Regions from separate parts of the Vibrio sp. Y176 genome, predicted to be linked through region 2. Evidence: predicted binding sites of a transcription regulator. Region 2 holds the regulator's gene; each other region holds the start of a gene.
What was found. The regulator MetJ, encoded in region 2, represses methionine synthesis genes. The targets are predictions, from matches to a motif close to TTAGACNTNTANANGTCTAA.

Region 1 (6,271 bases), on a different contig from region 2:
CTTTGCCAACAATCCGTTGTTGTTACTCAAGGCTTCATAGGATCTGACGAAGCCGGTAATACAACAACATTAGGTCGAGGGGGCAGCGATTACAGCGCCGCCTTAATTGCTGAGAGCGTTAAAGCGGCAGGGCTAGAAATCTGGACTGATGTTCCGGGTATCTACACAACAGACCCGCGAATTGCACCAAAAGCCTCACCAATTCCCGAGATCAGCTTTAGTGAAGCTTCAGAAATGGCTAACTTTGGCGCTAAAATCCTTCACCCTTCTACGCTAGTACCCGCATTACGCCACGACATTCCGGTATTTGTAGGGTCATCGAAAGAGCCAGAAAAAGGGGGAACTTGGATTCGCCACCAAGTCGAAAGCTCACCGTTATTCCGTGCGCTAGCTTTGCGTTGTAACCAAACCATGGTAACGCTACGCAGCGCCAATATGTTCCACGCATACGGTTTTTTAGCAAAGGTCTTTGAGATCCTTGCAAAGCATAAGATCTCTGTCGATTTGATCACGACATCTGAAATCAGTGTATCGTTAACACTTGATCAAACCGATACATCCGGCGGCGCGCCGCAGCTGCCGCAAGCTGCACGAGAAGAGTTAGAAGAGTTATGTAAGGTAGAAGTTGAACATGACCTATGCCTCGTTGCTCTCATTGGAAACAACATGAGTGAGAGTAAAGGCTACGCGAAACAGGTTTTTGGCACGCTAGAAGATTTTAACCTACGCATGATTTGTTATGGCGCTAGCCCTCACAACTTATGCTTCTTGCTCCATGAATCGGTATCGAAACAAGCCATACAAAAACTCCACACTGAGTTGTTTGAGAAGTAAGTTCAACTCAATAAAACAAAGGGCTGCGTATCTGCAGCCCTTTGTCGTTTCATTAGTTGTTACATTTGGACGAGGTAAACATCAATTTAACCGTTAATGTTTGGCCCTAACCATTTTTCAGCCTCGATCCTATCCCACCCCTTACGATCGGCGTAACTCTCTAGCTGATCTTCTTGGATCTGTGCGATCGCAAAGTAACGTGAGTCAGGATGAGAGAAATACCAACCAGAGACTGACGCGCCCGGATACATTGCATAGCTGGAGGTTAGAGTCATGCCAATATTCTCTTCCACATTAAGTAGCTCCCAAAGCGGTCCTTTTTCAGTATGCTCAGGGCACGCTGGATAACCTGGTGCAGGGCGAATACCTTGGTATTTTTCACGAATGAGATCATCGTTAGATAAATCTTCATCCGCAGCATAACCCCAAATTTCTTTACGGACACGCTCATGCAAATACTCAGCAAACGCTTCGGCTAGGCGATCCGCCACCGCTTGAATCATAATTGCGTTGTAATCATCTCCCTGTGCTTTGTATTCATCAGCAAGCTCTCGTTCACCAATACCACCAGTGACAGCAAATGCCCCTATCCAATCATGTTTACCCGACTCTTTAGATGCGATGTAGTCGGATAAACAATAGTTGAATCCTTTTGGTTTCTCGGTCTGTTGTCGCAAGTTACGTAATACTTTCACAACGTCGGTACGAGTTTCATCAGCATAAACTTCAATGTCGTCCCCCACGCTCGCAGCAGGGAATAAGCCACACATTCCACGCGCTTTTAACAGGCCTTCTCGCTCAACTCGATCAAGTAACTCGTTGGCATCTTCGAATAAACGTTTTGCTTCTTCACCAACTTCTTCATGTTGGAAAATTGTTGGATACTTACCCACAAGTGACCAAGTCATAAAGAATGGTGTCCAATCGATGTATTGACGTAATATAGCCACATCAAAATCATCGAAGATATGAATGCCAGGCTTAACAGGCACTGGAGGGGTGTAAGCTTCCCAATCGATAGCAACTTTATTCGCTCGAGCAGCTTCTAATGTCACTGGTTTGGTTCTCGGTTTCTTTCGATTATGTTGATCACGTACTCGTTCGTAATCAGCTTCAAGTTTTTCAACAAATTCAGGGCGACGTTCATCTGACAAAAGAGAAGTACATACGCCCACTGCACGTGAGGCGTTGTTCACGTAAACCACTGGATGCTTGTAATTTTGCTCAATCTTAACTGCTGTATGGGCTTTTGACGTTGTTGCGCCACCGATGAGAAGAGGTAAGTTAAAGTCGAGACGCTCCATCTCTTTTGCAACATGCACCATTTCGTCTAATGAAGGCGTGATCAACCCTGATAAACCAATAATATCGACGTTTTCTTCTTGCGCTACTTTTAAGATCTTTTCGCAAGGAACCATGACACCAAGATCGATAATTTCGTAGTTATTGCACTGCAATACAACGCCAACGATATTTTTCCCGATATCATGTACATCACCTTTGACCGTCGCTAGCAAAATCTTACCGTTTGTTTGTCCCACCTGCTTTTCTGCATTGATGTAGGGCTCGAGATGCGCGACTGCTTGCTTCATCACTCGGGCAGATTTTACGACCTGAGGAAGGAACATTTTACCTTCACCAAACAAGTCTCCGACGACGTTCATCCCATCCATTAGTGGGCCTTCAATCACCTCTAATGGCTTTGAAGCTTTGACACGAGCCTCTTCGGTATCATCAACGATGAACTCAGTTATTCCTTTCACTAACGCGTGCTCTAAGCGCTTTTCAACAGGCCAAGTTCTCCACTCAAGTGCAGAGGCATCCTCCTCTTTACCTACCCCTTTGCCTGCATATTCCGCCGCGATATCTAACAATCTCTCAGTGGCGTCATCACGACGGTTAAGAACGACATCTTCCACAGCCTCACGCAATTTTTCAGGCACGTTATCGTAGATTTCTAACTGACCCGCATTCACAATCCCCATATCCATACCATTTTTAAAACAGTGATAGAGGAACACCGCGTGAATCGCTTCACGTACATAGTTATTGCCACGGAAAGAGAATGAGACGTTAGAAACACCACCCGATATCATCGCATGTGGTAAATCACGTTTGATATCGCCAACGGCTTCAATGAAATCCACCGCGTAGTTATTATGCTCCTCGATCCCCGTAGCAATGGCAAAAATGTTTGGGTCAAAAATGATGTCTTCTGGTGGAAAGCCCACTTCATCAACAAGAATTCGGTAAGCGTTGGTACAAATTTCTACTTTGCGCTCACGTGTATCTGCTTGCCCAATCTCATCAAACGCCATCACAATCACAGCCGCACCGTAACGGCGGATCAACTTAGCTTGTTCAACAAATTTCTCTTTGCCTTCCTTGAGTGAGATCGAATTAACAATGCCTTTGCCTTGGATGCACTTAAGACCAGCTTCAATAACCTCCCACTTGGAAGAGTCAACCATGATTGGTACTTTTGAGATTTCAGGTTCTGACGCACAAAGGTTTAAAAAGCGAACCATACAAGCTTGTGCATCCAACATGCCTTCATCCATGTTGATATCGATAATTTGAGCGCCATTTTCAACTTGTTGACGAGCCACATCGAGCGCTTCATCGTACAGTTCTTCTTTAATCAAGCGCTTAAAACGCGCAGAACCGGTTACATTCGTACGCTCACCGACATTGATAAATAAAGAGTCTTTATCAATAGCGAGTGGCTCTAGGCCAGACAAGCGACAAGCAACGGGAAGTTCAGGTAATTGACGAGGGGCGATATTTTCAACCGCGAGTGCCATTTGGCGAATGTGCTCAGGAGTTGTACCACAACACCCACCAATCAAGTTTAAAAAGCCACTTTGAGCCCACTCTTTAACATGCTTAGCCATATCTTCTGGCGACAAATCGTATTCGCCGAATGCATTCGGAAGCCCAGCATTTGGGTGAGCGGAAACAAAAGATTCTGATATACGCGAGAGCTCTTCAACATAAGGACGCAGTTCATCCGGGCCAAGTGCACAGTTCAAACCAAACGAAATCGGTTTAACATGACGTAATGAGTTGTAAAACGCTTCTGTGGTTTGACCGGATAATGTTCTACCGGAAGCATCAGTAATAGTCCCCGAGATCATCACAGGTAACTCAATACCCATCTCTTCAAACACACTTTCAACAGCAAATGAACAAGCCTTAGCGTTAAGCGTATCGAAGATGGTCTCGATAAGAATAAGGTCTGAACCACCTTTAATAAGCGCTCGAGTCGATTCAGAGTAAGCCTCAACTAACTCGTCGAAAGAAACATTTCGATATCCGGGGTCATTTACATCAGGAGAAATAGAACAAGTTCGGTTTGTCGGCCCTAAAACCCCTGCGACATAACGTGGTTTATCGGGTGTTTTTGCGGTCCATTCGTCTGCAACTTCACGTGCAAGCTTGGCAGCTGCAAAGTTAATTTCTTCACTTAGGCTTTCCATCTCGTAGTCAGCCATCGCAATGGTTGTTGCGTTAAAAGTGTTGGTCTCAAGAATATCTGCACCCGCTTCTAAATATGCAGCGTGAATTTCCTTGATAAGTTGAGGCTGACTTAGAACCAACAGGTCGTTGTTACCTTTTAGATCACAATGCCAATCCGCAAAGCGCGTTCCTCGATAGTCTTGCTCTTCAAGTTTGTACCCTTGAATCATGGTTCCCATACCACCATCAATCAAAAGAATACGTTGCTTCAATTGAGCTTCAATCTGTTGTCTTACGTTACTTCCCACAGTACAGCCTCATTCCTTTAGTTATCTTTCCATCCTATCACACAAACTTCAGGAGTCTAGACGTCTAAACGTGGAATTAATGATTATTTTATCTCCTTCTTAACTTACAAAATAATCACGAAAAAATGTTTGCTATTTAAGCAGCATCAGCCGAGAATTCCATTCATAAAATGTTACAAATAGAGAGCTCTATGTCGGTCTATCATACTTTATGTTTTCTATCCGCAGCTGCGATGCTAATTGCTTTTGTAAACAGCAAGATAGGAAAGATGCAAACCACCATTGCGATTACCGCAGGTTCAATGGTGCTTTCACTTCTAATCTTAATTGCGGGTCAAAACAACTGGTTCCATCTCACCGAAATTGCGACGGAGACGGTCACAAGGATTAACTTCGAAGATTTCTTGCTCAAAGGCATTCTTGGCTTCTTACTATTTGCTGGTGGACTAGGCATCAAACTCCCGAACCTTAAAGATCAAAAGTGGGAGATCACTGTTTTAGCCCTTGGAGCTACACTGTTTTCTACGTTCTTTATTGGATTTGCGCTGTATGGGTTTTGTCAGTTAATTGGCATCCAATTTGATTTGGTCTACTGCTTACTATTTGGTGCTCTAATATCGCCAACTGACCCAATCGCTGTATTGGCTATTGTGAAAAAACTAGATGCTCCTAAACGTATCTCCACTCAGATTGAAGGAGAATCGCTCTTCAATGATGGCTTCGGTTTGGTTATCTTCGTCACTCTATTTACGATTGCATTTGGCACTGAGGCACCAACTGTAGGTAGTGTCACCTTACTCTTCATCCAAGAAGCTATCGGTGGTATCACATATGGTTTCGTCCTCGGTTTGCTATTCCACTACTTGATCAGTGCCACCGATGATCACTCAATGGAATTGTTACTTACCATTGGTGTCCCAACAGCAGGTTACGCATTTGCTGAATACATCCATGTATCAGGCCCACTCGCGATGGTTGTATCCGGTATTATGATTGGCAACTGGACACGCTTTATTGGCTTTTCAAAAGAGAGTGAAGATCACCTTGACCATTTTTGGGAGCTTGTTGATGAGTTCTTGAATGGCGTGTTATTCCTACTGATCGGCATGTCGATGCTGCTATTTGAATTCCACAAAGAAGACTGGATCATGATGGCTATTTCAGTCCCTCTTGTACTAGCAGCTCGCTATCTAAGTGTATTTCTTTCTTACATAGGCTTTAAACGTTACAGAAAATATAATCCATGGTCAGTGCGTATTTTGACGTGGGGCGGTTTACGCGGAGGCCTAGCACTAGCGATGGCACTTTCTATTCCATCTGGTATTTGGGTGATTCAAGATAAGTTAATCGATGTAAAAGAGATTATTCTTGTAATGACCTACTCCGTCGTGGTTTTCTCTATCCTCATTCAAGGCTCAACAATCACTCCAATGATTGAAAAAGCAAAAGCAGAAGAGAAGAAGATGGAAGAGAATAACCAAGCAATAACCACTCCGGAACATACGGAGCCATTGGACTCTTAAAGACACGTAACTTAATAAATAAAAAGCAGCTACCTAGCTGCTTTTTTCATAACTAATTTTCAGACTCCCCTTCAAGGACTAATGCTCCTTATTCTTTGATATACCTTCAAATATACTAAGAATCGCTACGCTACATTTTCATAGATA
Region 2 (6,271 bases):
TTACGCATTACATCGGAGCCATCTAAATCAGAACGAGGGTCAGGTTCGGTTAACCCTTGCTGCCAAGCAAGATCGACTAAATCATTAAATGGCACAGAACCATCAAACTGTTGGAACAGCCATGATAACGTCCCCGAGAAAATCCCCGATAGAGCGACGATTTCATCCCCACTTTCACGAAGATCTCGCACGGTATGGTTTATCGGTAACCCAGCACCAACCGTTGCGTTGTATAGCCAATGACGACCAATTTTAGCGAATGCATCTTGAACCTGATGGTAGTACTGACTATCTGCGGAACCGGCCACTTTGTTGGCGGAAATCAAATGAATGCCTTGCTGTGCGATTTCTGCGTAGCGCTGAGCCAAATCTTTACTCGCGGTAACATCAAGCACGACGGCTTCATCGTAGCTTTTAAGCGCTCCCAAACGTGCCAGCCAATCCCCATTGTTTGCTATGCTTTCATCATCAAATCGTTCAGCAACACTCACCGCCTCAATACCTTGCTCATCGAACCAATAGGTTTGGCTATCCACAACCGCGACAAGATCAAAGCTCATACCATGACGTTTTTCGAGCTCACTTTTTTGCGTCGCAAATAAATTTAACCAACTAGAACCAATATTACCCTTGCCACATAAAGCCACTGCCACGCGTTTTTGCGCTTGGAACAACTGGCTATGAATCGTTTGAACCAACGCCTCGGTATCAGTACGGCGCAAAACAGCGACTAGGCTCAGCCCTGAGTCTGTTTCAGAGATAAATTCTACCGGAGAGTGCTTTAGCTTTTGATAAAAGCCAAAGCAATGATTGGCGTTTTTCGTAACGCCTGCACCTACCGCAGCTAAGAGCGAGTAACCTTCTTTTAGCTTAATTTCTGCCTCTACCGCAAGCTCTTGCAAGTGTTTCAATGCACCACCGGCGATTTCTGCGGTGTAAGCCAAGCGTAGCGTATGCTGATCGGATTGAGCTTCAAATGCCAATGGCTCTAATTGCGCGCGCTGCAACGCTTGTAATACATCACTCTGTGTTTTTTCGAAGTCGTGCCCATGCATGAAAGACAACTGCACCAATAAAACATCATCCAGTGAAGTAATAATTTTAGCGCCACGACCAGATGCCAATACACGCTCAATACGAGTAGAACCCGACTCTGGCAGATAGCTACACTTGAGATTAAGGTCCATGGTACTTTGCGCCACAGGCTGAAGCGTACGACTGTGTAGCACTGGGGCAGCTAAGCGAGCAAGTTCACTGGCTTCATCCAATCGAAGTAACGGTAATAAACAAGCATCAGACACCAAACGTGGATCGGCACTATAGACACCAGCAACATCACTCCAAATCGTGACAGTACTGACTTCAGCAAGCGCGCCTATGACCGTTGCAGAATAGTCAGAGCCGTTACGACCAAGTAGAATGGTTTCTCCTGCCTCGTTCTGAGCCATAAAGCCAGTAATTACCACTCGTTTATGGTTATGCTGCGCGAGGATCTCTTTAATTAAAGGGTATGAACGAGCGCGATCAACCTCTGGTTGAGTTCCCGCTTCTGCACGTAAAAACGCTCGTGCATCTTGTGCAACCGCAGGGATAGAACGTTGAGATAATAACGCGGCCAATAGGCGAGCAGACCATACTTCTCCGTGCCCCAGTACCGCGGCTTTTTGCGCATTAGTGAGTGGTGCAGTCAGCTCCGAGAGAGTACTGAACTCATCATGTAATAAAGCTAACAGCTCTTCTTTTGCTTCACTCTCCAACAAGCTTTCTATTAGCTCAGTTTGGAACTGTCTCAAGCTTTGAAGCGCTTCATGCGCAATTCGGCCATCTTTACTTAACCCTTCCAAAAACTCAATCAAGCGGTTAGTGGTTTTTCCTGCAGCAGAGACGACCACAAGATCATTTTCTGTCGAATACTCCTTGAGAATACCCACAACGCGTAAGTAGCATTCTGGGTTTGCTAAGCTACTGCCACCAAACTTATGCAGCTGACGTTGTACAGTCATTGTTATCGTCTCCTATTACTGGGTAGCTTTAGCGAACGCTTGTTCTAAATCTGTGATGAGGTCTTGTGCATCTTCCAAACCGACAGACAAACGCAATAGTTGATGAGAGACCCCAGCCTCCGCCAGCGCCTCCTCACCCATTGCACGGTGCGTCATGGATGCCGGGTGGCAAATCAAACTTTCTACACCACCTAATGATTCAGCTAATGAAAACAGTTGGAGCTCTTTCACAAACACCTTTAACTGCTCAAACGAACCAGCAAACTCAAAACTCAACATAGAGCCAAAGCCCGTTTGCTGCTTTTTAGCGATGCCATGACCTGGATGTTCCGGCAGGCTTGGATGATAGATAGTTTTAACTAACGCTTGTTTCTGTAGGTAAGCCAGTACCTGCTGTGAGCTCTCTTCATGTACTTTCATACGAGCACCAAGCGTACGAATACCTCGCAGTGTCATGTAACTATCGAAAGGTGTGCCCGTTGCACCAATACAATTGCCCCACCATGCAAGCTCTTCTGCATGCGCTTCTGTGTTGGTGATGATTACCCCACCAATTACGTCCGAATGACCGTTGATGTACTTTGTTGTGGAGTGGATAACAAAATCCGCACCTAGCTCTAAAGGTTTTTGGTACACGGGTGTCAAAAAGGTATTGTCCACCGCAACTAACGCGCCGACTTGTTTCGCTTTTTCACAGGTAGCTGCAATATCCACTACGCGAACCAGAGGGTTTGACGGAGTTTCTAGCAAAATGAGTTTTGGTTTTTGTGCCAATGCAGCATCTAAAGCCTGTTCGTCTGATTGATCGACAAACTGAACCTTAAAATCGCCTTTGCTAGCTCGAGTATTAAAAAGACGATAGGTGCCGCCATAACAATCGTGAGGAGCAATAATGAGATCATCTGGGCCGAGAAAAGCGGAAACCCATAAATTTAATGCCGACGTACCGCAGTTAGTAACAACCGCTCCTTTTCCAGACTCAAGTTCAGATAGCGCACTTTCCAACAGTCCGCGGTTTGGATTACCAGATCGTGTGTAATCATACTTGGGCACTTCACCAAAAGCAGGAAAACCATAGTTAGTGGAAAGATAAATAGGTGGAACGACAGCATGATATTGGCTGTCTGATTCAATACCAGTGCGTACTGCAATGGTCGCAGGTTTGCGAGTGCTCATGGGTGTATCCTTTCACGGGTAATGACTTCTAAATAGGAATGCGCTATATCTAATGAGTAACATAAAGTGATCAACACGCTTCCTTTGCTGTTATGTTCACTTTACTCGTCAAAAAATGAGACGTCAACACTTCTAGACGTCTATATGTCTTTGCTTATGGCGGTAAATGCAGCTAAAATCAGCACCTAAATTATTTTTAACCGATTACATAAATGAAGGTGTGCAATGGCTGACTGGAATGGCGAATACATTAGCCCATATGCAGAGCACGGCAAAAAAAGCGAACAAGTAAAAAAAATTACCGTCTCTATCCCGCTAAAAGTTTTAAAGGTGCTAACTGATGAGCGTACTCGCCGTCAGATCAATAACTTACGCCATGCAACCAATAGCGAATTGCTATGCGAGGCATTTTTGCACGCGTACACAGGTCAGCCACTTCCGACAGATGAAGACCTTCGTAAAGACCGTCCTGATGATATTCCAACAGAAGTAAAAGCGCTGATGACGGAAATGGGCATCGAATTTGAGTCATTCGACGAAGAATAAAAAAGCCTGATAAAAGGTTTCAGGTAATAACTCTTGCCTCGAGCCAAATGGATGACATAAAAAATGGGACGCAATAGCGTCCCATTTTTTGTGTATCACATCTGAAAGATATATTACTCTGCCATGTAGTTTTCAGGCATCTCGATACGAGCTACACCTGAATTAACCGCCGCCTGAGCAACCGCTTTTGCAACACGTGGTAGCAAACGTGAATCCATTGGTTTTGGAATAATATAGTCCGCACCAAACTCTAGCTTATCAACACCGGCAGCCTTCAATACAGCTTCAGGTACAGGCTCTTTTGCTAGCTCGCGAATCGCCTCAACGGCTGCAAGTTTCATTTCATCATTGATTTCACTTGCACGCACATCAAGAGCACCACGGAAAATGAATGGGAAACACAATACGTTGTTAACTTGGTTAGGATAATCACTACGGCCAGTACCCATGATCAAGTCATCACGAACTGCGTGAGCAATTTCCGGCTTGATTTCAGGATCCGGGTTAGAACATGCGAATACGATTGGCTTATCAGCCATCAACTTCAACGCTTCCGCTGGCAACAGGTTTGGACCAGATACACCTAGGAACAGATCTGCACCTTCAATTACGTCTTCTAGTGTGCGCTTATCTGTATTGTTCGCAAATAACTGCTTATATTCATTAAGGTCATCACGACGAGTGTGAATCACACCTTTGCGATCTAGCATGTAGATTTTTTCGCGCATTGCACCGCATTTGATCAGAAGCTCCATACACGCTACAGCGGCAGCGCCAGCGCCAAGACAAACAATTGTTGAATCTTCAAGTTTCTTACCTTGAAGTTCGATTGCATTCAGCATACCCGCTGCCGTTACAATAGCAGTACCATGTTGATCATCGTGGAATACTGGTACATCACAACGCTCAATCAGACGCTTTTCAATCTCAAAACAGTCTGGTGCTTTAATATCTTCAAGGTTGATACCGCCAAAAGTGTCTGCAATGCTCGCAACAGTATCAACAAATTCATCGATCGTGCGGTGCTTAACTTCAATATCAATAGAGTCAAGACCTGCGAAACGCTTAAACAGTAACGCTTTACCTTCCATCACTGGCTTAGATGCAAGTGGACCTAGGTTACCTAGACCTAGAATAGCGGTACCGTTAGAAATAACAGCAACCATGTTCCCTTTTGCAGTGTACTTGTACACGTTATCCGGGTTTTGTGCGATTTCACGCACTGGCTCTGCAACACCAGGGCTGTAAGCAAGGGCAAGATCACCCGCCGTTTCCGCAGGCTTTGTAAGTTCGACAGCAATCTTTCCTGGAGTTGGATAAGCATGGTAATCCAATGCTTTTTGGCGATGTTCTTCTTCTGGAGTGGCTGCTTGGTGGTTGTCTTCAGACATGGACGTTTCTCTTTTTTATTTTTAGGTAAGGGGGCATAAATTCTATCGGATAGAAATCAAACTTCATAGGCAAGATTGCGAGCAATATCCTTAAAAAGCCGATAATAAAAGAGATTAGACCAGATAACGGGGTTAAGCACCTGATTTTCGAGTCAGGTGCTCTTTCTTCTTACTATTATTGGAGTATGCAAACTCAGAAAGTATCGTTACTCTTCGTCCACGTATTGCGCTTGGAGATAATTCTCAATACCAGACATTTCAATCAAGCCAAGTTGCGTCTCTAGCCAATCAACATGTTCTTCTTCATCTTCAAGAATATCTTGGAAGAGATCTCGAGACACATAATCTCGAATGTCTTCAGCGTAGGCAATCGCATCTTTTAAATCTGGAATAGCCGCCACTTCAAGCTTTAAATCACACTCGAGCATTTCCTTGGTATCTTCACCAATCATCAACTTACCTAAATCTTGTAGGTTCGGTAGGCCTTCAAGGAACAAAATACGCTCAATTAGATGATCGGCATGTTTCATCTCATCGATAGATTCGTGATATTCCTTGTCTGCTAGGTGCTTTAAGCCCCAGTCTTTATACATTCGGGCGTGAAGAAAATACTGATTAATAGCGACGAGCTCGTTACCGAGCACTTTATTGAGATGTTGAATGATGATTGGATCGCCTTTCATGACAAAACCCTCCTCTTTGGCTTCATTTAAATGTAGAAGCAAATGAGAAGGTGTCAAAATGTAAGGCAAATAATTACTGCATACTTACAGCAATTAGCTGGCTTGTTTAAATTCCGTGTAACTAGTTTCCGCTAAAATTTCCTTGGCCTGTCTGATGCACTTACCACATTGGCTGCCCAATGCCGTGCACTTTTTGATTCCTTTAATATCTGTTACGCCTTCATCTATCGCCAACTTCCTAATTTTTTTGTCGGAGACACCATGGCAAAGACAAACGTACATACTCAAAAAACCTATAAAACTAATCTGTGACAAACAATATAAACAAGAATAGTTCTTGTTACCAGTCGCATTATGGTGTCCGCTCAGAATATTTGGTTATAACGATTTTACCGCTGCAGGAAAAGATCAAAGGGTTAAGAGGGGTGAGTAAAAGCGTTAAGAAACAAAGCCGGTAAAACTCTGTTTTTAA
Region 3 (6,271 bases), on a different contig from region 2:
CGTGTCCATCGCGATCACGACGATACGGTTCCCCCACTCCGTCAATGCTCGCTCATCACATCCAGTAAAGCCAAACACGATCACCCCATCGACGTTGCGACGTTTAAGCACATCCAAATGTTCATTGGTTTTATCGCGATCGAATTGGCTCTCCATGATCACCGCATCATAACCAGCGGAATACAAAGCATTGAGCATGGTACCAACGGCGCGATTTTCTGATGGTGAATCTAAACGGGAGATGATAACCCCAATAACTTTTTGGCTGCCGCCACGCATTGATTGCGCAGATTTGGACGGCACATAACCAGATTCACGAATGATTTGCTCAACCTTCTCTCGCGTTTGGGGTTTCACTTTTGGATCGTTAGTAAGCACACGGCTTACTGTCGATTTGCCCACGCCTGCCAATTTTGCGATATCAAGAATGGTGAGTTTTTTGCTCATAAGTGTTCAGATTAAAAGAAGGAATCAAACAAAAGGGAAGCAGTGGCTTCCCTTATCTCAGTCAGTAATTAAGATTACTTGTTTAAGTACGCAGGCACATCTGCAATGCTATCTAATACTACCGTTGCAATGGCTTCGCCCTGTTCCGTTACTGGCTTACCAGTGCGAACCAAAATCTTAGTGCCAACGCCTGCCGCTTCTGCTGCCATCATGTCTTCAGCTTTATCGCCGATCATCACAGATTTCTCCATGTCGATCTTCAAGAAGTCACGCGCAGAAATGAACATGCCTGGTTTTGGCTTACGGCACTCACAATCTTGCTTGTACTCGCCAATGCCATGTTCTGGATGATGTGGACAGTAATAGATACCATCGAACTCAACACCATTATCAGCAAAGTTCCAATCCATCCATTGAGTCAGAGACAAGAAACGGTCTTCACTGAATTTACCGCGTGCGATGCCCGATTGATTCGTCACTAACACTAGAAGGTAGCCTTTATCTTTTAGCGCTTTCGTCGCTTCAAATACACCATCAATGTACTCAAAATCATGTTCGTCATGAACGTAGCCGTGGTCAACGTTTATCACGCCATCACGATCGATAAAAACAGCAGGTTTTGCCAAAACGTATTTCTCTATTAACTCGGTTTAATCAGATTATTACATACCTTATAAACTTCAACACTATCTAATTCATTCTAGGCCTCGACAAAACGGTTGATTTGTTGGGCAAGAATCGGTAAATCTGAGGGTGCCCCGCCGTCTACCTCCTGCTTGTTATCTATACATCTTCGTTTCAAAACAGAACATCCATACATTTAGACGTCTAGACGTAAAAATATCTATTGACTTCATTCTGCTTAACCCATAGCATCAACTGAAAATTGAGATAAAGCTCAACATTAAGTTCTGTCAAAGGCCGTTTTTGACAGCGAAGTTCCCCGTATCTTTGGGCAGGTTGAAACATGATAGAAATAAAAAACGTCAATAAAGTGTTCTACCAAGGCAGTAAGGAAATCCTTGCCCTGAAAGACATTAACCTACACATCGACAAAGGCACCATCTTTGGTGTTATCGGTTCATCAGGTGCTGGTAAAAGTACGCTGATTCGCTGTGTCAACATGCTAGAAGCACCGACCTCTGGTTCCATCATCGTTGATGGTGTAGATCTAACCAAACTCAGTAAAAAACAACTAGTCGAAACACGCCGTAACATTGGCATGATCTTCCAGCACTTTAACCTGCTTTCGTCTCGTACTGTGTTTGATAATGTGGCATTACCCCTAGAACTGGCAGGTAAAGACAAATCGCAAATCACAACAAAAGTAACTGAGTTGCTAAAGCTTGTAGGCTTAGCCGACAAACACGAGAGCTACCCATCTAACTTAAGTGGCGGACAAAAACAGCGTGTGGCAATTGCTCGTGCATTGGCATCCGATCCTAGCGTGCTGCTTTGTGATGAGGCCACTAGTGCACTAGACCCGGCAACAACTCAATCTATCCTTGAGTTATTGAAAGAGATCAACCGCAAACTCAACATCACGATTTTACTTATCACTCACGAAATGGAAGTCGTAAAAAGTATCTGTCACGAAGTAGCAATCATCGGTGGTGGTGAGCTGGTGGAAAAAGGCACCGTTGGCGATATTTTTGCGCACCCTAAGACAGAGCTAGCGCACCAATTCATTCGCTCAACGCTGGATCTTTCCATTCCTGAAGATTACCAAGCACGTCTGCAAGCAGAGCGTGTTGATGGCAGCTACCCGTTGGTTCGCTTAGAGTTTACTGGCGCAACCGTCGATGCACCGTTAATGTCGCAAATTTCTCGTAAATACAATATTGATGTGAGTATTTTGAGTTCCGACCTTGATTACGCTGGTGGCGTGAAATTCGGCATGATGGTCGCAGAGCTATTTGGTAATGAAGAAGATGACAACGCAGCTCTTGAATACCTGCGTAAGCACAACGTAAAAGTAGAGGTACTTGGTTATGTCCTTTAATACGATTTCTGAATGGCTGAGCTTAAACAGCAAACTACTTTTAGGTGCAACGTGGGAAACGCTTTACATGGTTGCGGTTGCCGGATTAGTCGGCTTTGCTGTGGGTATTCCATTAGGCGTAATCCTCCATATTACCAAGAAAGGCGGCCTACTTGAAAACACCAAACTAAATAGCGGCTTAGGCGCTATCGTTAACATTGGTCGTTCTGTGCCATTCCTCGTACTGATGGTTGCGATTATTCCAGTGACAAAAATGCTAGTTGGAACCTTTATCGGTACAACCGCAGCAATCGTCCCACTGACTATTGGCGCCATTCCTTTTGTCGCTCGTCTTATTGAAGGTGCTTTATTAGAAGTACCGACAGGCTTGGTGGAAGCCGCGCAGTCAATGGGGGCGACTCCAACACAGATCATCACAAAAGTTCTACTACCTGAAGCAATGCCGACTATTGTTAACTCAGTAACGATTACCTTGGTCACTCTCGTTAGCTACTCAGCTATGGCGGGTACGGTAGGCGGCGGCGGCCTAGGCGACGTAGCCATCCGTTACGGTTTCCACCGCTACGATGTAACTATCATGGCCGTGACTGTCGTGATGTTGATTGTTCTAGTACAGATTATTCAGTCTATCGGTGACGCAGTGGTGCGCCGTGTAGACCACAGATAAGCATCAAAAATACAAATTATAAGGAGATAAAGATGAAATTTAGCCTTAAAGGTCTTTTGACTGTAGCAACGGCCGCCTCTGCTCTTGCTCTAGCGGGTTGCGGCGACAAAGAAGTAGACGTAAACAAAGTAAAAGTTGGCGTTATTGCTGGTGCTGAAGCACAAGTAGCCGAAGTTGCCGCTAAAGTAGCAAAAGAGAAATACAACCTAGACGTTGAGCTAGTAACATTTACCGATTACGTAACACCAAACGCCGCTCTGGATGATGGCTCAGTAGACGCGAATGCGTTCCAGCACAAACCATACCTAGACCAACAAGTGAAAGACCGCGGCTACAAACTGGCTATCGCGGGTAACTCATTCGTTTACCCTATTGCTGGTTACTCAAAGCAAGTAAAATCAATTGATGAAATTCAAGATGGCGCACGCATCGCAGTACCAAACGACCCAACTAACCTAGGTCGCTCACTACTGCTTCTTGAGCAACAAGGTTTGATTACGCTACGTGATGGCGTTGGTCTACTCGCTACAGTACGTGACATCGTAGGCAACCCTAAAAATATCGAAATCATTGAACTAGAAGCCCCACAGCTTCCGCGTTCACTGGATGACGTAACGCTATCTATCATCAACACCACTTACGCAAGCTCTATCGACCTATCGCCAGAGCGTGACGGCGTGTTCGTTGAAGATAAAGACTCACCATACGTAAACCTAATTGTCGCTCGCGAAGAAAATGTTAATGCGCAAAACGTACAAAACTTCGTAAAAGCTTACCAAACGGAAGAAGTTTACGAAGCGGCAAAAGAGCTGTTCAAAGGCGGTGTTGTGAAAGGTTGGTAATCCCACTTTTCAAAACATGACTGAAAACAACGTTCTAAACATAAACGTTCTAAACACAAAAGGGCTGATGTGAAAACATCAGCCCTTTCTATTTGTCTATCTACCCATTTAAGTAGCTTCAATTCGCTACTTAAGATGGTCCCAAGAGATGTTGGAAACGATTCGGCAGTCATCACACTTAAAATGAAATATGTCATGTAGTGGCTCATCGAGTAGCCACTCGCCATCGCATTTTGGACACTTGCGCGCTTTCTCGCTCTCCAGCGACTGACCACCGACACGATACTGGTAATAGTACGTAGGGATCTTCGTGATGTATTCGATACGGCCACGTAAGTCCCAACCTCGGCGAAACAGCACACTATCCACATCGCAAATTTCGTGCAGCGCCGCATGTTCCGCTCGGCAACCCCCTGCCATTTGGATTTCATCACACGCTTGCCACTCAGTCTGCCACTTAATGACGGCTTTATGGTCTCCATTAAGTGTTGGCTCATTACGATACAAAGGAATTGGCAACAGGGTTTCACCACTTCGCAAAGGCGAACACGTATGAACATAAGTCGTGTACAACACTTGCCAGCTAGGTGTCTCTTTTTCGGCTGCTTGTTCTGAATTCAAATCACGCCCCAGCATACGCATTTTCGGAGCAAGCAAAGACGCATCCGACAAACGGTTCATGCACACTTTGACGAAATCTGAGTGATAACGTGGATGCAAGCTGTCTTGTTCTGGGCAAACAACACGAACGAAAAATTCACCTTCTCCCATCACTATCGGAAATTCACGACCTAATACTTGGCCGTTGTAACGCAGAGCATCCATCAAGCCATTAATGGCTTTGTCTACCGCGCTGACGGTGGTGTTATCAAAACACTCAAACTGCAACTCAACAACATACATACTTAGACGGCAGCCTCTAACTTATTCAAGAACTCAACCAATGAATCTGCCAATACATCACGTTTAGAGGTACCCAAACGCTCTAGAATCACATTGCCAGTGAGGTTACAAATAGAAATCACATCCATTTCCTCATCTGTCGCTGCGATAAATACTGTTGGTTTAAGTTTCAAGCGGCGCTGCGTCACCAAATGACCAAGAATATTTTCTTGTAGACGCACGAAATCGTCATCGCTCCAGACTTGCAGCAGCGTCAACGAATTACCTTGCCAAGTTGCCTCCATATCGGCGCAGTATTGAGAACCATAAAAGGCTTTAACATCATCTTGCAGTGACAACTCAATCGCATTTTCCACATTGGTGAAATCGGCAATTTCATCACGTGCGACCGCTTTCCAAAGCACCTTTCCATCACGCTTCTCTTCGACACAAGGAGAAACAAGCTCTGCAAGCTCTTCACTGCTTGGCAACTCATTGTGCTTAGCTTGCCAAGCTTGTTGGTAGCGCAGGCTGAACTCTTGTAGCGCCTGAGTAACGTTTTGGGTCATGAAGGTCTCCTCATTCCTTATTTATCAGATAGCCGTACTTGCCGGATGGCAATTGACCAGCGGATTCAGTAAAATTCTCGCCATTCTAATCGAAAACGACCACAAAGTATGAGCAAATATTCTGACGCTAAAGAGCTTGCTGGCTTAACACTAGGTAAAACGACCGAGTATGCGAACCAGTATGACCCAAGCTTGCTGCAACCAGTCCCTCGCAGCCTGAACCGAGATGACCTCCAGTTAGGCGATACTCTGCCTTTCATGGGGCACGACATTTGGACGCTGTACGAACTGTCTTGGTTAAATAGTAAAGGTTTACCACAAGTGGCCGTTGGCGAAGTATACATTCCAGCCACCAGCGCAAACTTGATTGAATCGAAGTCTTTCAAACTGTACTTAAACAGCTATAACCAAACCCGCTTTGCAAGCTGGGAAGAAGTGACTGAGCGTTTAACACAAGACCTTTCTGAATGCGCAGGTGAAAAGGTGCTGGTTGAGGTGAATCCAGTGACCCACTATACCAATCAACCTATCGTGACAATGGACGGTGAATGTATAGATAACCAAGACATTGACATCACCAGTTACGATTTTGATGCCGATTTGCTTGAAGGTGCGGCAGGTGAAATACAAGTTGAAGAGGTGCTACATAGCCACCTATTGAAATCAAACTGTTTGATCACTAACCAACCCGACTGGGGCAGTGTAGAAATTCGCTACCAAGGCGCAAAAATAGATCGTGAGAAGCTGTTACGTTACTTAGTGTCTTTCCGCGAGCACAATGAGTTCCACGAACAGTGTGTAGAACGTATTTTTACGGATCTAATGAAATACTGCCAACCAAGCAAACTGACCGTATTTGCCC
Region 4 (6,271 bases), on a different contig from region 2:
TGCGTCCCAAAGCTAGTTGAACTTTAAAAGGAAGGAGGCTAAGTAAGTACATCACGCTAATGATAATTAACGTTCCCCAGTAACGAGGCAAAAGAAATTCGGCCTTGAATGCAGGCTTTTTGTATTTGTTCATGTAAGTATTGTCAGATGTGCCCATCTATAAGTGATAAAAACAATGATAATGGACTGCACTTTTATCATTGATAACGCTAATAACATAAATTAAAGCGCGCGGATTCTATGGTTCTTCGACACACTACACAATAAGAACTTTGCAGAAATATGTAGGGAATGAAAAAGCAGTACAGATGAGTCGCCACGTTAACATCTATCGGAGTGATTTATCTACTGCCCTTTCCTAAAGTTTGAAGAAATATAACTTTGTATTTTCAATGCGCTAAATAATGTCTATTTTTCAATCACATAATGCGACCGTGATGAATACAATAATAAGAAGTGATATCAATACTCGTCATTAGCGATTGAATTTGCACTAAAAAGCCGCAGCAATTTCTCGCTGCGGCTTCTTATTCACTTAACAAGTAGAGTGGCGTTATTCGTGCCCTACTGTTTTGGATAATAAATTTACGATCAACACACCAGCGATGATAAACCCAATACCAACTAGGGCTGGTAAGTCTAGACGCTGTCCGTAAACAAAGTAACCAACCGTCGCAACCAAAACGATCCCAGCACCACTCCATATGGCATAAACAACCCCGACAGGCATTGTTTGCACTGTGACGGAAAGCAAGAATAAAGCGATGCCGTAACCAATCAAAACGACTGTGCTCGGCATTACTTTCGTAAATTGCTCTGTTTTGGGAATATAAGAAGTGGCAATCACTTCACATACAATCGCGATCGACAGCGCCAACATTGGTGGCATAGAGATAAGCATTTTGAACATAAGGCATTAACGCTCAACAGAAATGTAACCGACAACATGTCCGGATAATTAGGCCGCGCATTATACCCAACTCATCTCACGATGGAATACCACTAACGATGTTTACACACCATCACTTTCGCTTACTTTTTGATGACCAGGTGAAAGGCTGACGTTTTGGTGCTGACGAGAAATTTCAAAGTAGATATGCATATCAATCGGCTCAGGTGTATTGAGTAGCATCTTACCTACTTCACGTTGGAAATGACCATAATTACCTAGCTCATCCGTTAGTTCTAGGAGCTCGTAAGAGGCTTCATCGGCAAACATTCCATACGCATACTGATAATGACTGATATCCTTGCTCTTATCATAACCCAGCTTTTGAAGAGCTTGATCAATCTCTTCCGGCGTATAAATGTCTTTATCACCAAACGAATGCAGTAGCACGCAAGGAACTTCTTGAGCGATGCTCTGAATCTTTGTCTTTCTCTTGAAAATACCGAACATAATGTCCTCCACTGACGATGTTTCCAAATATGCACATTAATGCAAAATGGTGAGCTGATTGTTTTTAGTATGGCTCATTAATTTGAGACTTCCTTACTACGAAGTCACCTTCACATATTAACGTGATCGCATAATTACCAGCAAATAGTACACACTGCGTTTCAAACCTATCTCATCAGAAACTCTGCTTTAGTCACAATTGTGTGACAACCCCGAGTACGGTTTACCATAATGTAAAGAGTAGATTGAAAAGTCGGATTTCGTATCGACATCTAAACTTAATTAAGTTAGCTTTAGAAGTATAGACGTCTAGATTGACTATACTTAGGGAGAGAAAGTCGTGCCAATTAGAATTCCAGATCAATTACCAGCTACCGATGTATTAAGGACAGAAAACATCTTCGTGATGAGTGAAACGCGTGCAGCGAGTCAGGAAATACGTCCTTTAAGAGTACTGATCCTTAATCTGATGCCAAAAAAAATAGAGACTGAAACTCAGTTTCTGCGTCTACTCTCAAACAGCCCACTACAGGTTAACGTCGAATTACTGCGCATTGATAACCGCCCGAGTAAAAATACGCCAACTGAACATTTAGACACGTTTTATCGCCAATTTGAAATGGTGCGAGATAACAACTTCGATGGCATGATCATTACTGGGGCTCCATTAGGTTTGGTACAATTTGAAGATGTCATTTATTGGGATCATCTCAAAACCATCATGGAGTGGGCAAAAGATCATGTGACATCCACTCTTTATGTTTGCTGGGCTGCGCAAGCGGGACTAAAGCTACTCTACGATCTACCTAAAAAAACGCGTAAAGAAAAACTTTCAGGCGTGTATCACCACCAAATCCATCATCAATTTCACCCTATCTTACGTGGATTTGATGACACGTTTTTGGCTCCTCACTCGCGTTACGCAGATTTTTCGCCTCACTTTCTAGAAGAGCATACTGACTTAGACATTTTAGCGACATCGGATGTCGCAGGTGTGTACTTAGCCACCACAAAAGACAAACGCAATGTCTTTGTCACAGGACACCCTGAGTATGATTCTCACACCTTACATAATGAATATATCCGAGATTTAAGCGAAGGTATGGAGCCCGCTATTCCTGTCAACTATTACCCAAACAACAACCCAGATAACCCACCAATTGCAAGCTGGAGAAGCCATGGACACCTCCTCTTTTTAAACTGGCTGAACTACTGTGTTTATCAGCAAACACCGTACGACCTCGATCACTTCAGTGAAGATGCTTTCACTAAAGACGATTAGCTTCAAAATAAGCAAACAAAGCACTCATCATTACCGAAATGTAATATGTGAACCAAGCCGCCATATGGCGGCTTTTTCATAACAGTTTGCAAACCTGATCGCATAGTGTTTTTTCCTCAATAGGTTTTTGCTAAGTAATTCATATCATGCAGAAAGATTCAGGGATGTAGGGATAAAGAATGAAAACAGCAAAGCTCGGTGCACTAATATTATTGTCTCAGTTTGCACTCGTGGGTTGCGTGACGGTGAAAGAAGATGGAAGCCCTGTCGTTAAAGCCGATCCTGTGGCAATGGCAGAATCACGTATCGCACTTGGCTTAGGTTATTTAGACGGCGGTAACATGATTCGCGCGCATGATAACTTACAACAAGCCTTAAACCACGCACCTCAATACTATCGCGCGCAATTATCTATGGCTCACTACTACGAAACGGTTGGTGAAGATATTAAAGCCGAACAGATGTATAAACGCTCTCTACGCCAACACACTAAAAACGGAAATGTGCTCAATAACTACGGTACTTTTCTTTGCAAGCGAGGTGACTTCGAAAAAGCCGATCAGATGTTTAATCGAGCCATTGAGCAGCCTTATTACTACCTTATTCCAGCAAGCTATGAGAATGCAGCTTTTTGTGCGCTAAAATCACAAGATAAAGACAAAGCGAGATACTACTTTACTAGAGCTATCGATCATGACCCCTATAGACCAAAATCGATTTTGCAACTCGCTAAAATAGAAATTGATAGCGGTGATTATACTGAAGCTAGAATTCGATTAATGAGATTCAATCAAATGTATGGCGTGAAGAAGCCCTCTTTGCAACTCATGATTCAACTTGAACGTGCAGCAGGCAATGAAGCTCTCGAGAAAAAGTATCAAAAACAGTTGGAAAAATTTTCTTAGTACAAAATAGCGATACATAAGGCGCATTAGCTCACAGCCAATACTGCGCTTGACCAAGAATCCGGTGAATTCAGACTCACGGTGATACATTCATCCTGTACATAAACGTCAAATTCGGTACTATTTGAACGGAATAAGTGACCAAGTCACATTATAAAAAGTGCGCACACAACGAAATTTGTACATCATACTGTTTTTAAGATTGATTTCGGCACATTGATAAATACTAAATATTACTGACATGCACCAGAAGGAAGTTGAAGCCGGATGAAACCTGCCTGCACTCTGTTATTACTCACTTTGCTGAGTTCACCTTTTGTCGTCAGTGCACAAGATAATATTGAGAAAACATTCACGTTTGGCATTGTGTCGAATAAAGCCCAAAGCAAAATCAAAAAAGCGACGCCCCTTACCCAGTATGTAACTGAAAATATGGCTGAATATGGTTACGCAAAAGGGGCGGTAAAGGTATTTAAAAATTATCGTCAGCTCGCGGTTGCGCTTGAAAATGGCACCGTTCAAATTGCAACGGCGACCCCCTTTAATGCGATGACCTTAGAAAAGGAGTCTAATAGCCAAGTCCTCGCTATACGATGGAAAAAAGGCCTGCAAAAATATCATACGGTGTTCTTTACTAATAAAGAGAGTGGCATTGAGTCACTTTCTGACCTGCGCGGAAAAACGCTTGTTTTCGAAAAGCGCACGTCTACCAGCAGCTATTACCTACCTGCGATTACATTGCTGAATCACGGAGAAAAACTGCAATACCTTCCCTCTCCTGATGACAAACCGGCCAAAGACAGCATTGGTTATTTATTCCTTGATGAGCAACTCGCTCAGTCAAATGAAATCAACCTATCTGTATGGGTATATAAACAGAGAGTTGCAGCAGGAGCATTCAGTAACTTCAACTGGAACAATCCCAAAGATTTGCCAGAGAACATGAAAGACAAACTAGCGATTTTTTCTCGTTCTGTTGAAATACCCAGGGATTTGATTCTCGCTTCTCCAAGCATGAGCCTAGAGCAACAGCGTAAAATCACGTCAATACTGCTTGATATGGATACAACTCACGAAGGCTCTCTCGCACTTAAAAAGTTTCAGAACACCAAAAAATTCAGCGCGCTTACTCCAGAAATGCGAGCCTCCTTAAGTACAGTTCGCAAGTCAGTTCACTTGTTACCGAAGGTGGATTGATGTTTAAAAAGCTCTCACTCGAAACCAAATACATTTGCTCGACAATGTTCGTTGTCTTGTTTGTTGTGGTGATAAACCTTGCGTTATACATGCACGGTTACGATGCGTATTCAAATAGCTTAACTCAACAAATCACGAACAACTCTCAAGAAAAAACAGAATCTTACGTTAAGCAAAAAGGGTTGGTTTATGCAGAGCTATTATCAAAACAGCTTTTTGATCCACTCTATACAGACAATATCAGTCAAGCGTATGAGCAAATTAAGGCAACATTGAGCCAGCCAGATGTCTCGAAAATACATGTTGTTGACAATGAAGGGCTAATCTTTCACGACGGCACTACTCAGCTAAGGATGTTTGCCCAACCTCATTACCGCTCTCCTTTTATTTTGAAAGCAATAGAAGAATCTAGAACTCTCGTTTCCTTTTCCAAGCATCAGTTGGAGATCGCAGCGCCGATTCAGCAATCAAACATTACTCTTGGGGCGGTGTATCTTGAGCTTAACTTGATACATCTACTGGAAGAGAAAGAACAGAACATTGAACAAGTCCAAGCGATTACCTCAAACGATAAACAGAAGATGTTTAACTTGCTGCTAACGATCAGTGGGATATCCGTACTATTCGGTAGCATCATCGCTTATGCTTTGGGGCGGTCGTTAACTAAGCCACTCAAGCAACTAAAAGATCAATTTTCAGAGTCAAATACCCAAGCGCTGCCAGTCACCGACATACAAAGCAAAGATGAAGTGGGAGAACTTATTTCGGCGTACAACAAAATGTCAAACAAAGTGAACCGATACACCAGCCGAGTTGAGTTCATGGCGTACCACGATATTCTGACTTCCCTGCCAAACCGAGAAAAGTTACTCATTGATATTCAAACGCAAATAACTGACCACAAATCCCCCTCACTCGCGGTTGTGTTTATTGACTTGGATGACTTTAAGCACATTAACGATAACTACGGACATAACATTGGGGATAAATTGCTCGGCCATCTTGCTTCAGAGCTTCAAAGCCGTTTGCCGAGTTATTTTAAGCCGCTTTACCGCCTTTCTACCATCGTAAGTCGAGTAGGTGCGGATGAATTTGTACTGGCCTTTCCGTGCTCGGACAGTCATGAAGCTACAGAAAAAGCGCACGCTATTCATCGCCAACTACTCTCTCCCTTTAGTTTGGAAGAGAACGATATTCAAATTACGGCAAGCCTCGGAATTGCTGTGTATCCAGAATTTGGTTCAAACGCTGAGTCTCTTTTACAGCTTTCCTCTCTTGCGGCGCAGGAATCTAAAAGACGCGGTAAAGACATTATGACGATATACGATTCCACGTTTGATGAAACGATTAAACAACGTTTATACATAGAACGAGAACTGCGTCGTTCAGTACGTGACTTGTCTCAATTCGAGCTGTGGTATCAACCACAATTTGATCTAAAAACCTATCGCCTAATTGGGGTCGAAGCATTGGTTAGGTGGAATCATC

Region 1: the regulator MetJ is predicted to act here: its motif matches at 4,650-4,669, upstream of metH (methionine synthase).
Region 3: the regulator MetJ is predicted to act here: its motif matches at 1,268-1,287, upstream of metN (methionine ABC transporter ATP-binding protein MetN).
Region 4: the regulator MetJ is predicted to act here: its motif matches at 1,693-1,712, upstream of metA (homoserine O-acetyltransferase MetA).

The regions. Positions count from the first base shown of each region.
Region 1 is NZ_JAWOQS010000011.1:92,719-98,989, forward strand. It holds gene lysC (lysine-sensitive aspartokinase 3) at 1-834, shown strand, start outside; gene metH (methionine synthase) at 921-4,601, opposite strand; gene R7O13_RS20830 (cation:proton antiporter) at 4,793-6,124, shown strand.
Region 2 is NZ_JAWOQS010000015.1:45,104-51,374, forward strand. It holds gene R7O13_RS22100 (bifunctional aspartate kinase/homoserine dehydrogenase II) at 1-2,003, opposite strand, end outside; gene R7O13_RS22105 (O-succinylhomoserine (thiol)-lyase) at 2,019-3,179, opposite strand; gene metJ (met regulon transcriptional regulator MetJ) at 3,405-3,725, shown strand; gene R7O13_RS22115 (malic enzyme-like NAD(P)-binding protein) at 3,839-5,116, opposite strand; gene bfr (bacterioferritin) at 5,323-5,799, opposite strand; gene R7O13_RS22125 ((2Fe-2S)-binding protein) at 5,893-6,081, opposite strand.
Region 3 is NZ_JAWOQS010000007.1:30,151-36,421, forward strand. It holds gene treR (trehalose operon repressor TreR) at 1-447, opposite strand, end outside; gene gmhB (D-glycero-beta-D-manno-heptose 1,7-bisphosphate 7-phosphatase) at 522-1,073, opposite strand; gene metN (methionine ABC transporter ATP-binding protein MetN) at 1,415-2,449, shown strand; gene R7O13_RS17510 (methionine ABC transporter permease) at 2,439-3,116, shown strand; gene R7O13_RS17515 (MetQ/NlpA family lipoprotein) at 3,149-3,958, shown strand; gene R7O13_RS17520 (Zn-ribbon-containing protein) at 4,085-4,861, opposite strand; gene syd (SecY-interacting protein) at 4,864-5,409, opposite strand; gene queF (NADPH-dependent 7-cyano-7-deazaguanine reductase QueF) at 5,518-6,271, shown strand, end outside.
Region 4 is NZ_JAWOQS010000003.1:168,564-174,834, forward strand. It holds gene R7O13_RS09090 (LpxL/LpxP family Kdo(2)-lipid IV(A) lauroyl/palmitoleoyl acyltransferase) at 1-133, opposite strand, end outside; gene R7O13_RS09095 (DMT family transporter) at 554-889, opposite strand; gene R7O13_RS09100 (DUF6559 family protein) at 1,013-1,399, opposite strand; gene metA (homoserine O-acetyltransferase MetA) at 1,740-2,681, shown strand; gene pilW (type IV pilus biogenesis/stability protein PilW) at 2,861-3,586, shown strand; gene R7O13_RS09115 (phosphate/phosphite/phosphonate ABC transporter substrate-binding protein) at 3,854-4,783, shown strand; gene R7O13_RS09120 (EAL domain-containing protein) at 4,783-6,271, shown strand, end outside.